Cupriavidus necator: one gene and its partner. The protein of the gene in region 2 interacts with the protein of the main gene of each other region in a pairwise test. Links are inferred from orthologs where the notes say so. Each region holds a gene or a part of one and is shown on either strand. Other genes may lie near its edges.

What was found. Proteins that work in one complex are often made in the same cells at the same time.
Region 1: the proteins of I6H87_RS18455 (region 2) and grxD interact in binary tests that used the Escherichia coli proteins (3 or more experiments, as listed by UniProt). The link is inferred for Cupriavidus necator from one-to-one orthologs.

Annotation. Positions count from the first base shown.
Region 1 is NZ_CP066018.1:1,944,930-1,950,372, forward strand. The notes cover bases 2,571-5,443. They hold grxD (Grx4 family monothiol glutaredoxin), read right to left. Parts: upstream 4,227-5,443; coding sequence 3,915-4,226; downstream 2,571-3,914. Other genes in these bases: amaB (L-piperidine-6-carboxylate dehydrogenase), read left to right, coding at 2,571-2,858; I6H87_RS09095 (hypothetical protein), read left to right, coding at 3,001-3,213; I6H87_RS09100 (UbiX family flavin prenyltransferase), read right to left, coding at 3,283-3,906; prmC (peptide chain release factor N(5)-glutamine methyltransferase), read right to left, coding at 4,348-5,241; I6H87_RS09115 (hypothetical protein), read right to left, coding at 5,386-5,443. Outside these bases: I6H87_RS09080 (Lrp/AsnC family transcriptional regulator), read right to left, coding at 1-34; I6H87_RS09085 (saccharopine dehydrogenase family protein), read left to right, coding at 163-1,344; more of amaB, read left to right, coding at 1,341-2,570. UniProt on the Escherichia coli protein: Monothiol glutaredoxin involved in the biogenesis of iron-sulfur clusters.
Region 2 is NZ_CP066018.1:3,914,441-3,920,688, reverse strand. The notes cover bases 285-3,268. They hold I6H87_RS18455 (BolA family protein), read right to left. Parts: upstream 1,942-3,268; coding sequence 1,627-1,941; downstream 285-1,626. Other genes in these bases: I6H87_RS18440 (protein adenylyltransferase SelO), read right to left, coding at 3,141-3,268; msrB (peptide-methionine (R)-S-oxide reductase MsrB), read right to left, coding at 2,560-3,024; I6H87_RS18450 (septation protein A), read right to left, coding at 1,982-2,521; I6H87_RS18460 (peptidylprolyl isomerase), read right to left, coding at 828-1,622; I6H87_RS18465 (hypothetical protein), read right to left, coding at 486-785. Also shown: more of I6H87_RS18470, read left to right, coding at 1-284; more of I6H87_RS18440, read right to left, coding at 3,269-4,712; I6H87_RS18435 (3-(methylthio)propionyl-CoA ligase), read left to right, coding at 5,171-6,248. UniProt on the Escherichia coli protein: Transcriptional regulator that plays an important role in general stress response. Has many effects on cell morphology, cell growth and cell division. Acts by regulating the transcription of many genes, including dacA (PBP-5), dacC (PBP-6), ampC and mreB.

The sequences.
Region 1 (5,443 bases), 2.0 Mb from region 2 along the record:
GCAGGTGCCGGTCGGTGGTGTCGAGCTCGGTCATTACGTCGGGATGGTTCGTCGTTTCGTTCGATTATGGCGGGTTTTCGTCGTTCTTGTGGCTTCATTGTGTCGCGCTGGCTATCCATACTCCAGTCAACAGGACAACCTTTTCTTGTGGACGGAGACACCATGCAAGCCTCGAACCTGGGCCGGCAGGCCCCGCGCGACCTGCCCAAGGCGACCCGCCCGCTGCACGTGGCGGTGCTGGGCGCGGGCAAGATCGGGCGCACCATTGCCACCATGCTGCATGACAGTGGCGACTACCGCGTCAGCGTGGTCGACCATGACGCACGGCGCCTCGACGGCCTGCCGCGCGGCGTGCTGGCGCGCGCCGGCGACCCCACCGAGCCTGGCACCTGCGCCGCGCTGCTGGCCGGCGCCGATGCCGTGCTCAACGCGCTGCCGTTCCACGCCGCGATCAGCGTGGCTTCGGTGGCGGCGCGCCTGGGCGTGCATTACTTCGACCTGACCGAGGACGTGGCCGCGACCCAGGCCATCCGCCAGCTGGCGCAAAGCGCGCGCTCGGTGCTGATGCCGCAGTGTGGGCTGGCGCCGGGCTTTATCGGCGTGGTCGGGCATGACCTGGCGCAGCGCTTCCTGCGCGGCGGGGGGGAACTGCTGGACCTGCAGATGCGGGTTGGCGCGCTGCCGCGCTACCCCAGCAATGCGCTCAAGTACAACCTGACCTGGAGCACCGAGGGACTGATCAACGAGTACTGCAACCCGTGCGAGGCCATCGTCGACGGCCGCCGCGTGGAACTGACGGCGCTGGAGGGGCTGGAAAGCTTTGCGCTGGACGGCATCGAGTACGAAGCCTTTAATACATCTGGCGGCCTGGGCACGCTGCCCGAGACGCTGGCCGGCCGCGCGCGCCATGTCGACTACAAGTCCATCCGCTATCCGGGCCATTGCGCGCTGATGAAACTGCTGCTCAACGACCTGCGCCTGCGCGAACGCCGTGAATGGCTGCGCGATATCTTCGATCGCGCCATCCCGGTGACCGACCAGGACGTGGTGATCGTGTTCGCCACCGCCACCGGCTACCCGGCCGGGGGCGAACGCGGGCGCGGGCCGCTGACGCAGGCTTCGTTCTCGGCGCGCATCGGCGGGGTGGATGGCAAGGGGGGCCATGTCAACGCGATCCAGCTGACCACTGCCGCGGGCATCTGCACCGCGCTGGACATGGTGGCCACCGGCGCGCTGCCGCAATCCGGCTTCGTGCGGCAGGAGTCGATGCCGCTGGACGCCTTCCTTGCCAATCGCTTCGGCCGCCATTACACGCAGCATCCGCTCCAGGAGACCGTCATATGAAAGCGCAAGAGTTCGCTGCCTGCTGGGATTCGCTGGGCCTGCCGCGGCCGTGGCGGGAGGGCACGCCGGCCGGCGCCGTGACGGTCCGCTCGCCGGTCGATGGCGAGGCCATCGGCCATGTCCCGGCCTGCACGCCGGCGCAGGCCGATGCGCTGATCGCCCGCGCCCACGCGGCGCAGACCACCTGGGCGCTGCTGCCTGCGCCTGCGCGCGGCGAGATCGTGCGGCGCTTCGGCGAGGTGCTGCGCGAACACAAGCCGGCGCTGGGCCGGCTGGTCTCGCTCGAGTCCGGCAAGATCCTGCAGGAAGGCCTGGGCGAGGTGCAGGAGATGATCGACATCTGCGACTTCGCGGTCGGGCTGTCGCGCCAGTTGCACGGGCTGACCATTGCCTCCGAGCGCCCGCAGCATGCGATGCGCGAGACCTGGCATCCGTATGGGCTGTGCGGCGTGATCTCGGCCTTCAACTTTCCGGTGGCGGTGTGGGCGTGGAATGCGGCGCTGGCGCTGGTGTGCGGCAACGGCGTGATCTGGAAACCCTCGGAAAAAGTCACCCTGTGCGCGCTGGCCGCGCATGGCCTGCTGGAGCGCGTGCTCGCCGCGGCGGCGCCGCAGCACGCCGGCATCTCGGCGGTGCTGCCGGGCGGGCGCATGCTGGGCACCCACCTGGTGTCGCACCCGGCGGTGCGGCTGGTCAGCGCCACCGGCTCGACCCGCATGGGCCGCGAGGTCGGCGTTGCCTGCGCCGGGCACTTCAAGCGCAGCATCCTGGAGCTGGGCGGCAACAATGCCGCCATCGTCGCGCCTTCGGCCGACATCGAGCTGGCGGTGCGGGCCATCACCTTCGCCGCGGCCGGCACCGCGGGCCAGCGTTGCACCACGCTGCGTCGCTGCTTTATCCACGCCGACCTGATGGACACCATGGCGAGCCGGCTGATCACCGTGTTCGACCGCCTGCCCGTCGGCGACCCGCTCGCTGACGGCACCCTGGTCGGCCCGCTGATCGACACCGCCGCGGGCGATGCCATGGCCAATGCGCTGGCCGCCTGCCGCGCGCAGGGCAATATCGTCACCGGCGGCGAACGGCTGCTGGCCGACCGCTACCCGCATGCCTGTTACGTGCGGCCCGCGCTGGTGATGACCGACGCCCAGCACGACACCATGCTGACCGAAACCTTCGCGCCGATCCTGTACCTGATGCCGTACACCACGCTGGATGAGGCCATCGCGCTGAACAACGCCTCGCCGCACGGGCTATCGTCGTGCATCTTCACGGAATCGATGCGCGAGGCCGAGCGCTTCCTGTCGTCGGCAGGCAGCGACTGCGGCATCGCCAACGTCAACATCGGCACCAGCGGCGCAGAGATCGGCGGCGCCTTCGGCGGGGAAAAGGCAACCGGCGGGGGCCGCGAGTCGGGATCGGATGCGTGGAAGGGCTATATGCGCCGCGCCACCAACACGATCAACTATGGCGATTCGCTGCCGCTGGCGCAGGGGATACGGTTCGAGATCTGACGGCATCCCTGGGCGTGTTACAGGGCGCGTAGGGAACTGTAACAAGCCTTACACGCCTTTGACGCCGTATTACGCTTTCTGCCCGTATAACGTCAGCAGGGCAGGCACATGCCCGTTCCGACCCCAAGGACGAATGATGAGAATGCTGACGATTGGACTGGCTGCCGCTGCGGCATCCGTCACCCTGCTGGGCGGCTGCGCCGTCTATCCCACGCCTGCCGGCCCCGCGGTCGGCCCTGCGCCGGTGTACGTGGCGCCCGCGCCGGTGGTGGTGGCACCGCGGCCGTACTACTACGGCGGCTATGGCGGCTACTATGGCCATGGCTACTATGGCCGGGGCTACCGCCGCTGGTAATGAGCGCGGTTGGCACGACAATGCGCGAGGATGCCGGCGCGTAGAGAGAGGCTGCGCGCCGGCCGCAGTTCAGTTGCCGGCCGCGTCGCCGGCCCGGGCGTTCAGCCCGCCCCAGCTGGGCGCGAGCGTCTGGCCGATCTCCGGCAAATCCACCAGGTCGAGCACGCGCCCGACCGTATGGTCGACCAGTTCGGCAATGCTTTGCGGCTTCTGGTAGAAGCCCGGCACCGGCGGGAACACGATCCCGCCCATTTCCGTCACCGCCGTCATATTGCGCAGGTGCGCAAGGTTCAGCGGCGTTTCCCGCACCATCAGCACCAGCTTGCGCCGCTCCTTGAGCGTGACGTCGGCGGCGCGCGTGATCAGGTTGTCGGACAGGCCGTGCGCAATCGCCGCCAGCGTGCGCATGGAGCAGGGGGCGACCACCATCGCCTGTGCGCGGAACGAGCCGCTGGCGATGGTCGCGCCGATGTCGCGCACGTTGTGCACGACGCTGGCCAGCGCCTCCACCTCGGCACGGCTGATGTCCAGCTCGTGCTGCAGGTTCATCACGCCGGCCGGCGAAATCAGCAGATGGGTTTCCACCGAGGGCGCCGCGCGCAGCACCTGCAGCAGGCGCACGCCGTAGATGGCACCAGTGGCGCCCGTGATGGCGACGATCAGCCGTTTGGGTGTGCCGCCAGTCACGGACATAAAGGAACTCAGCCCTTCAGCAGGGTTTGCAGTTCGCCGTTCTGGTACATCTCCATCATGATGTCCGAGCCGCCGATGAACTCGCCGTTCACGTAGAGCTGCGGAATGGTCGGCCAGTTGGCGTATTCCTTGATGCCCTGGCGGATGCCTTCGTCATCCAGCACGTTGACCGTGGTCGGCGCGTCCACGCCACAGGCCTTCAGAATCTGGATGGCGCGGCCCGAGAAGCCGCACATCGGGAATTGCGCGGTGCCCTTCATGAACAGGACTACCGGGTTGCTCTTGACGATCTGATCGATCTTTTGCTGCACGTCGCTCATGGTTTGCTTTTCAGTGGGGCGATGCCGTGTCGCGGGCGCCGCCTGGGGAGAATGGGACGCCACGCGGCCTGGCCGCGTGGCGGGGATCTGACGGCGATTTTACCGGAATCGCCGCCGGGCTTCAGTGACCGGCAGTGGTGCCGCCGGGCCGGGCGCCTTGCCAGCGCCCGCCGGTGCAGCGTTCCAGGCCGGCCAGGTCGCGGGCGGTGAAGATCTCGGTGAAACCGGTGTCCTCCAGCAGCTGGCGGGTGGCCTGCGCCTGGTCGTAGCCATGCTCCATCAGCAGCCAGCCGTCAGGCAGCAGCCGGGCGCCGGCACCGCTGACAATGGCCCGCAGGTCGGACAGGCCGTCGTCGTGGTCGGTCAGCGCGTCGATCGGTTCGAAGCGCAGGTCGCCTTCGACCAGGTGCGGGTCGCCCGCGGCGATATAGGGCGGATTGCTGACGATCAGGTGAAAGCGCAGGCCTGGCGGCAGCGCCGCGTACCAGTCAGACACCAGGAAGTGGATGCGGTCGGCGCCGAGCGCGCTGGCGTTGTCCTGCGCCACCATCAGCGCGCCGGGCGAGATGTCGGTGGCCCAGACTTGCGCATCCCGGCGCTCGCGCGCCAGCGTCACGGCCAGGATGCCCGAGCCTGTGCCCAGGTCCAGCACGGTCGGCTGCGGCACCTCGGCCAGCCGCGCCAGCGAGGCTTCGGCGGCGACTTCGGTATCGGGCCGCGGGATCAGCACGTCAGGCGTGACCCGGAACTTGCGGCCGAAGAACTCGCGCTCGCCGATCAGGTAGGCCATCGGCTCGCCCGCCAGCCGCCGCGCCAGCAGCGTGGCAAAGGCGTCGCGCTGGGCGATGGTGAGGGTGTCGGTGTCGCGGGTGATCAGCTGGGTGCGGCTCAGGCCGGTGACATGCGTCAGCAGCATGCGCACTTCCAGGGCAGGCAGCCCGGCCATGGCGGCGAGGGTCTGGGCTTCGCGCAGCGTGGGGGTCGCCGGCAGCGCGGCAGAGTTTGGGGAAGACATCGAAAGGGAGGGGACGGTTCTTTTGCCGGCTACAAAAAACCCCACCGGCGCAAAGGCCTGGCGGGGCTTTGGGGCGGGACTTCCAGCTTGCCGCCAGTGTACCGCTCATCGACGGCGGGCGGCGCAATGCCCCCGCCGGGACGATTACTTATTGACGGCGTCCTTGGCCTTGTCGGCACCCGTGTTGACGGCATCCTTGGCG
Region 2 (6,248 bases):
TCATCAATTACCTCGGCATCATGGCGCCGCCGCTGGCCGGCCCGCTGCTGGCGGATTTCTATATCCGGCACAAAGGCCGCTATGACGTTCGCGAACTCGACCGGCAGCCCGCATTCAACCGGGCCGGCATCGGCGCCGCGCTGGTCGGCATGGCACTGGGGCTCGGCCTCGAGCTGAACCGCTGGCTGCCCGAGTGGCCCAACGGGCTGGTGGCGCTGCTGGCCACGGTGCTGGTGTACCTGCTGTTGCATCCGGTCCTGAACGTGAAAGTGCAGCCGCTGGCGGAGAACGCATCATGAAGAAAGTCTTGCTGAACGAGGTTTCCACGGCCGAACTGGAGGCCAGTTTGCCGCTGGCGGCATAGACAGCGCCATCGGGAAAAGGGCAGCAAGATGCTGGACGCGCTGGTCGGACTGGTTGCCGACAGTATCAGGCAGCTCGACGAAACCGGGTGGCGCTACGACCTGCGCCGGTGAAGGCAGGTTTCAGCCGGCAAGCGGAGGGAGCAGGCGTGAACTCCACGACGCATAGGCATAAGTCAGCATCCGCCCGGCTTCAAAACCAGGGGGCGCCCTGATCTCGCCGCGAGCCTCCTTGTAAGCCACCACGGCGTGCAGGATCTTCTCGGGCGCGTAACGGTCACGCAACGGGAGATAGGGGTGGAGCTGGCGCCAGCCGGGGGCGGCGCCGTCCAGGGTCGCCCAGGCCAGTGCGCAATAGCACATGCCCCGGGACGAGAGATGCCAGAGTTGCCAGTAGCGGCCAGTCGACTCCACGCGCTGCATCCTTGAATCTTGCAGGACCGGCGGGGGCGACCGGACCGTGCCTTACTGGATCTTGGCCTTGTCCTTGAGTGACTTCATCATGGCCTGGAACTGCTCGCGCTGCCAGTTCTGGTCCCCCATCAGCATCTGCGTGAGCTGCGGTTTGACCTCTTCGAACGACGGGATCTTGGCGTCGCGCACGTCGACCAGTTCGATGATATGCCAGCCGAACTGGGTCTTGACCGGGGTATCGGTCAGCTGGCCCTTTTTCAGGCCGGTCATGGCAGCCGAGAACTCAGGGACGTAGCTGCTGCTGTTGGCCCAGTCCAGGTCGCCGCCGTTGGCGGCCGAGCCCGGGTCCTTGGACGAGGCCTTGGCCATGTCCTCGAACTTGGCGCCGCCCTTGATCTTGGCGATGATCGCCTTGGCGTCGGCTTCCTTTTCCACCAGGATATGGCGGGCGTGGTATTCCTTGCCGTTGCCGAACTGCGACTTGATCTTGTCGTACTGCTTGCGCAGCTCGGCGTCGCTGGCGCCGTGGGTCTTAACGTAGTCTTCGAACACTGCGCCGGCCAGCACGTTCAGGCGGGCCTGTTCCAGTTGTTCCTGCACGTCGTCGCGCTGGGTCAGGCCGCGCTTGTTGGCTTCCTGCACGAGCAGTTCGCGGTCGATCAGCATGTTGCGCGCGCGCGAGCGCAGCTCCGGGTTGTCGGGCTGGCCGGTGCCGGCGATCAACTTGTCCAGCTTTGCCGATGAAATGGCCTTGCCATTCACGACGGCGGCATTCTGGGCGATGGCCGGCAGGCTGCCGGCAGCAAGCACAGCCGCCAGGCTGAACGAGAGGACGGTGGTCTTCATGGAATCAGGTCTGAGAGTTGCTGGAAGAATCGCGTGATGATGCGCGGGATTGGTACTCTTGGTCGGTGAACGCAGTCACGGCAAGTGCGTGGATCTGCGCGGGGAACAGACCGCGCAGCGCATCATACACCATGCGGTGTCGCGCAACCCGGCTGTGACCCGTAAAGCGCTCGCTGACGATTGTCACGTCGTAATGTCCGCCGCCGGATGCGGCGCCGGCATGTCCGGCGTGCAGCGCGCTGTCGTCGCGCACGGCCAGGTGGCTGGGGGCGAGCGCTTCGCGCAGCATCGCCTCGATAGTGGCGGGATCGGCTGCCATCAATGGTTTCCTTCGATTCGGGGGGGCGGGGGCGGGGCCGTCAGTCCTGGCTGTTCTCGGGCATGTGGCGCGACAGCCAGACACTCTGGGCGACGATGAACACCAGCATCAGCCCCATGCTGCCGAACAACTTGAAGTTGACCCAGGCCTCGGTCGAGAACTGGTAGGCCACGTACAGGTTCAGCACGCCCATGGCGGCAAAGAAGCCGGCCCAGGCGGCGTTCAGGCGCGCCCACACCGGGTCGGGCAGGGTCACCTGTTTTTCCATCATGGCGCGGATCAGGTTCTTGCGCCAGCCGATCACCGAGCCCAGCAGCCCCACCGCGAACATCCAGTAGAGCACGGTCGGCTTCCACTTGATGAAGGTCTCGTTGTGCAGCACCAGCGTGGCACCGCCGAACACCGCGATGATCAGCAGGCTGACCCACTGCATCGGCTCGACCTTGCGGTGGCGGAACCAGACCCAGCCGATCTGCAGCACGGTGGCGCCAATGGCCACGGCGGTGGCGGTGTAGATATCAGCCAGCTTGAAGGCGGCAAAAAACAGGATGACCGGGAACAGGTCGAACAGGAATTTCATGCGGTACCAGGTTGTGTCCGGCGTGCTTGCCGGAGCATTCAGCGCTGCGGGTCGCGCCGGGGGTTGTCGTCGCTGCCGGCGGCGTGGGCATCATCCGCCGCACGCTGTGCCGGGTCGCGATCATCGAATTTTAGCGCAGCCGAGTTGATGCAATAGCGCAGGCCGGTCGGGGCGGGGCCATCCTCGAAGACATGGCCGAGATGGCTGCCGCATTCCTTGCAGCGTACCTCCACCCGCGTCATGCCGTGGCTGTGGTCGACGTGCTCGGCAATCACCTCGCCGTTGATGGCGCGGAAATAGCTGGGCCAGCCGCAGCCGGCATCGAACTTGGTGGCGGATTCGAACAGCGGCGTGCCGCAGCCCACGCAGTGGTAGATGCCGTTGTCCCAGTGGTCCCAGTAGCGGCCGGTGAACGGGCGCTCGGTGGCGGCCTCGCGGGTCACGCGGTATTCGATGTCGGAGAGTTGTTCACGCCACTCGGCGTCGGTCTTGGTGGTGGTCATGGTCTTGTCCTCGCAGGGCTTCCTCGGATGGGTTCCTCAGTTAAGGCATTGGTCGTGCGAACTGCGCGAACCTTACACCGGCAGGCGCCGGCGTGCAGGGCACGGATCACATGACGTCACGACGAGCAACTGACTTCCAGGCCGGAGGCCCAGTCCGGCGGCAGCGCCGCGTAGTGCTCTGCTTCCGGCTGCTCGTCGAAGGGGCGCGACAGCACTGCCAGCAGGCGGTCCACTTCGGTGAAGTCCTTCTCGCGTGCGTGCCGGATCGCGGTTTCGGCCAGGTGGTTGCGCAGCACGTACTTGGGGTTGACTGCCAGCATTTCCAGTTCGCGCGCGGCATCGTGCGACTGCTCGGCGCGCAGGCGCACGCGATAGTCGGCCACCCATGCGTCGAAGGCGGCGCGGTCCAGGAACAGGTCGCGCACCGGCGCGTCGCGCGAGGCATCGGTGGACGAAATGCCGCACAGCTTGCGCCAGAACAGCGTGTAGTCCACGCGCTGGCCGTGCAGCAGCTGGAACAGGCTGGTCAGCAGCGGCTCATCGCTCTTGTCATCGCCGCCGGCGGGCGGGCGCAGGCCCAGCTTGGCGCGGTAGTGGCGGAAGAATGCCGCGGCATAGCGGTCGCGGAACGGGTCAAGCGCCGCGCGCGCGGCTGCCACGGCAGCGTCGCGCGCGCCTTCCTGGTCGGCATCCTCTGGCGGCAGCCACAGCGGCAGCAGCGCCTGCGCCAGGCAGTGCAGGTTCCAGAATGCCACCTGCGGCTGCTGGCTGTAGGCGTAGCGGCCCTGCGTGTCGGAGTGGTTGCAGATATGGTTGGCGTCGAACGCGTCGAGGAAGCCAAATGGGCCGTAGTCGATGGTCAGGCCCAGGATCGACATATTGTCGGTGTTCATCACGCCGTGGCAGAAGCCCACCGCCTGCCAGTGCGCGATCAGGTCGGCGGTGCGCAGCGAGACCTCGCGCAGCAGCGCCTGGTAGGGCTGGGCGTCGTCGCGGCACGCGGGCATGAAGTTGTCGATGACGAAATCCGCCAGCTTGCGCAGCGCGGCGACGTCGTCGTGCGCGGCGAAATGCTCGAAGTGCCCGAAGCGGATAAAGGTCGGCGACAGCCTGGTCACCACCGCGGAGGTTTCGATGGTCTCGCGCCGCACCGGCGCGTCCGAGCCCATGATAGACAGCGCGCGCGTGGTCGGCACGCCCAGTGCGGCCATGGCTTCGGAGCAGAGGTACTCGCGGATCGACGAGCGCAGCACCGCGCGGCCATCGGCCATGCGCGAGTAGGGCGTCAGGCCCGCGCCCTTGAGCTGGATTTCCCACGGGCCGGTGGCGGTCTCGGCCTGCGCCAGGCGGATGGCGCGGCCGTCGCCGAGCTGGCCAGCCCAGACCCCGAACTGGTGCCCGGAATAGACCGTGGCGAGCGGGTCGGCCCAGTCCGGCACCTGGTTGCCGATAAAGGTCTCGATGAAGTCCTGCTGGCTGCCGATGCCGGCATCCCAGCCGAGCAGGGCCGCAGCGGCCGGCGCCACCCCCACCAGGTAGGGCGCTGGCAGCGGCGTCGGGCGCAGCCGCGTGAAGAACTGCGCGCCGAGTTCGGCAAAGCCGGGCGCGGTGCGCCAGGGCGCGGACAGCGTTGCCGGCGTGGCTGCGTCGGAGGGCTGCGGAGCTTGTGACTGGGGCGTGTCTGGCATCGCGTAGGGGCGCCTCGGGGCGCAAGGGGCGGTGCGAATTCCGTGCGCTCGTCCATGTGCGGCGAACCGCGTAAAAGGCGGTGCGGCGCGGCATGCCGGGGGCACGAAAATGCGGTGGTGGCTAGGGAAAACGACATGTTGAGGTGCAACATGCCACGCAGTATTGTACGTCCTCAACGGCACTCGACCGCTCGACCGAGTTAATGCCGCCATGCACCGCACGGTTATTTTCCTCCTTCAGTGCGCACATGAATCCGGTGCATGGGCTTTTCGCAGAATTGCGGCCCCGAATTCGATGGCAATGCCGGCGGCAACCCCGACGGCAATACACAACAACAGTACGGCAGTGCACAACGAGATCGGCCGGACGCCGATTTGGTGCATGGAAACGACCGACAAAAAATAGTACGGTTGTTCGTTTTCAGGCGAATCACACAAGACTTTCAGGAGGCAGGTTCATGGCATTGATGGGTCAAATGATGAGCGCGCCGCTGCTCATTTCCTCCATCATCAAACACGCCGCGCGTTATTACGGCAGCACCGAGATCGTCTCGCGGCGCACGGAGGGCGACCTGCATCGCTACACGTACCGCGATTGCGAACTGCGCGCCCGCAAGCTGGCGCAGGCGCTCGGCGCACTGGGCGTGAAGCAGGGCGAGCGCGTCGGCACGCTGGCCTGGAACGGCTACCGCCACCTCGAGATCTACTACGGCGTGTCCGGCATGGGCGCCGTCTGCCATACCATCAACCCGCGCCTGTTTCCCGAGCAGATTGCCTATATCGTCAACCATGCGGAGGACGGCTATGTCTTCTTCGACCTGACCTTCCTGCCGCTGGTGGAAGGCGTGGCGCCGCATTGCCCCAACGTCAGGGGCTGGGTGGCGATGACCGACCGCGCGCATATGCCGGCCGAATCCAAGGTGCCGCTGCTGTGCTACGAGGAGCTGGTCGACGCGCAGGACGGCGACTACGAATGGCCGCAGTTCGACGAGAATCTGGCGTCGAGCCTGTGCTACACCTCGGGCACCACCGGCAACCCCAAGGGCGCGCTGTACTCGCACCGCTCGACGGTGCTGCACTCGTACGCGTCGGCACTGCCCGACGCGCTGGGCTGCTCCGCCAGCGACGTGATCCTGCCCGTGGTGCCGATGTTCCACGTCAATGCCTGGGGCCTGCCGTACTCGGTGCCGCTGGTCGGCGCCAAGCTGGTGCTGCCCGGTGCCAAGCTGGACGGGGCGTCGATCTATGAACTGTTCGAGCAGGAGAAGGTGACCTTCTCCGCCGGCGTGCCGACGGTGTGGCTCGGCCTGCTCCAGCACGTGCAGTCGAACAAGCTGAAATTCTCCAGCTTCCGTCGCACCGTGATCGGCGGCTCGGCTGTGCCGCCCGCGATGACCCGTGCGTTCGAGGCGCTGAACGTCGAAGTGATCCATGCCTGGGGCATGACCGAGATGTCACCACTTGGCACGGCGTGCAAGCTGCTAGCCAGGCACGAAGCTCTCTCTGACGCGGATCGCCACAAAATCCAGGAAAAGC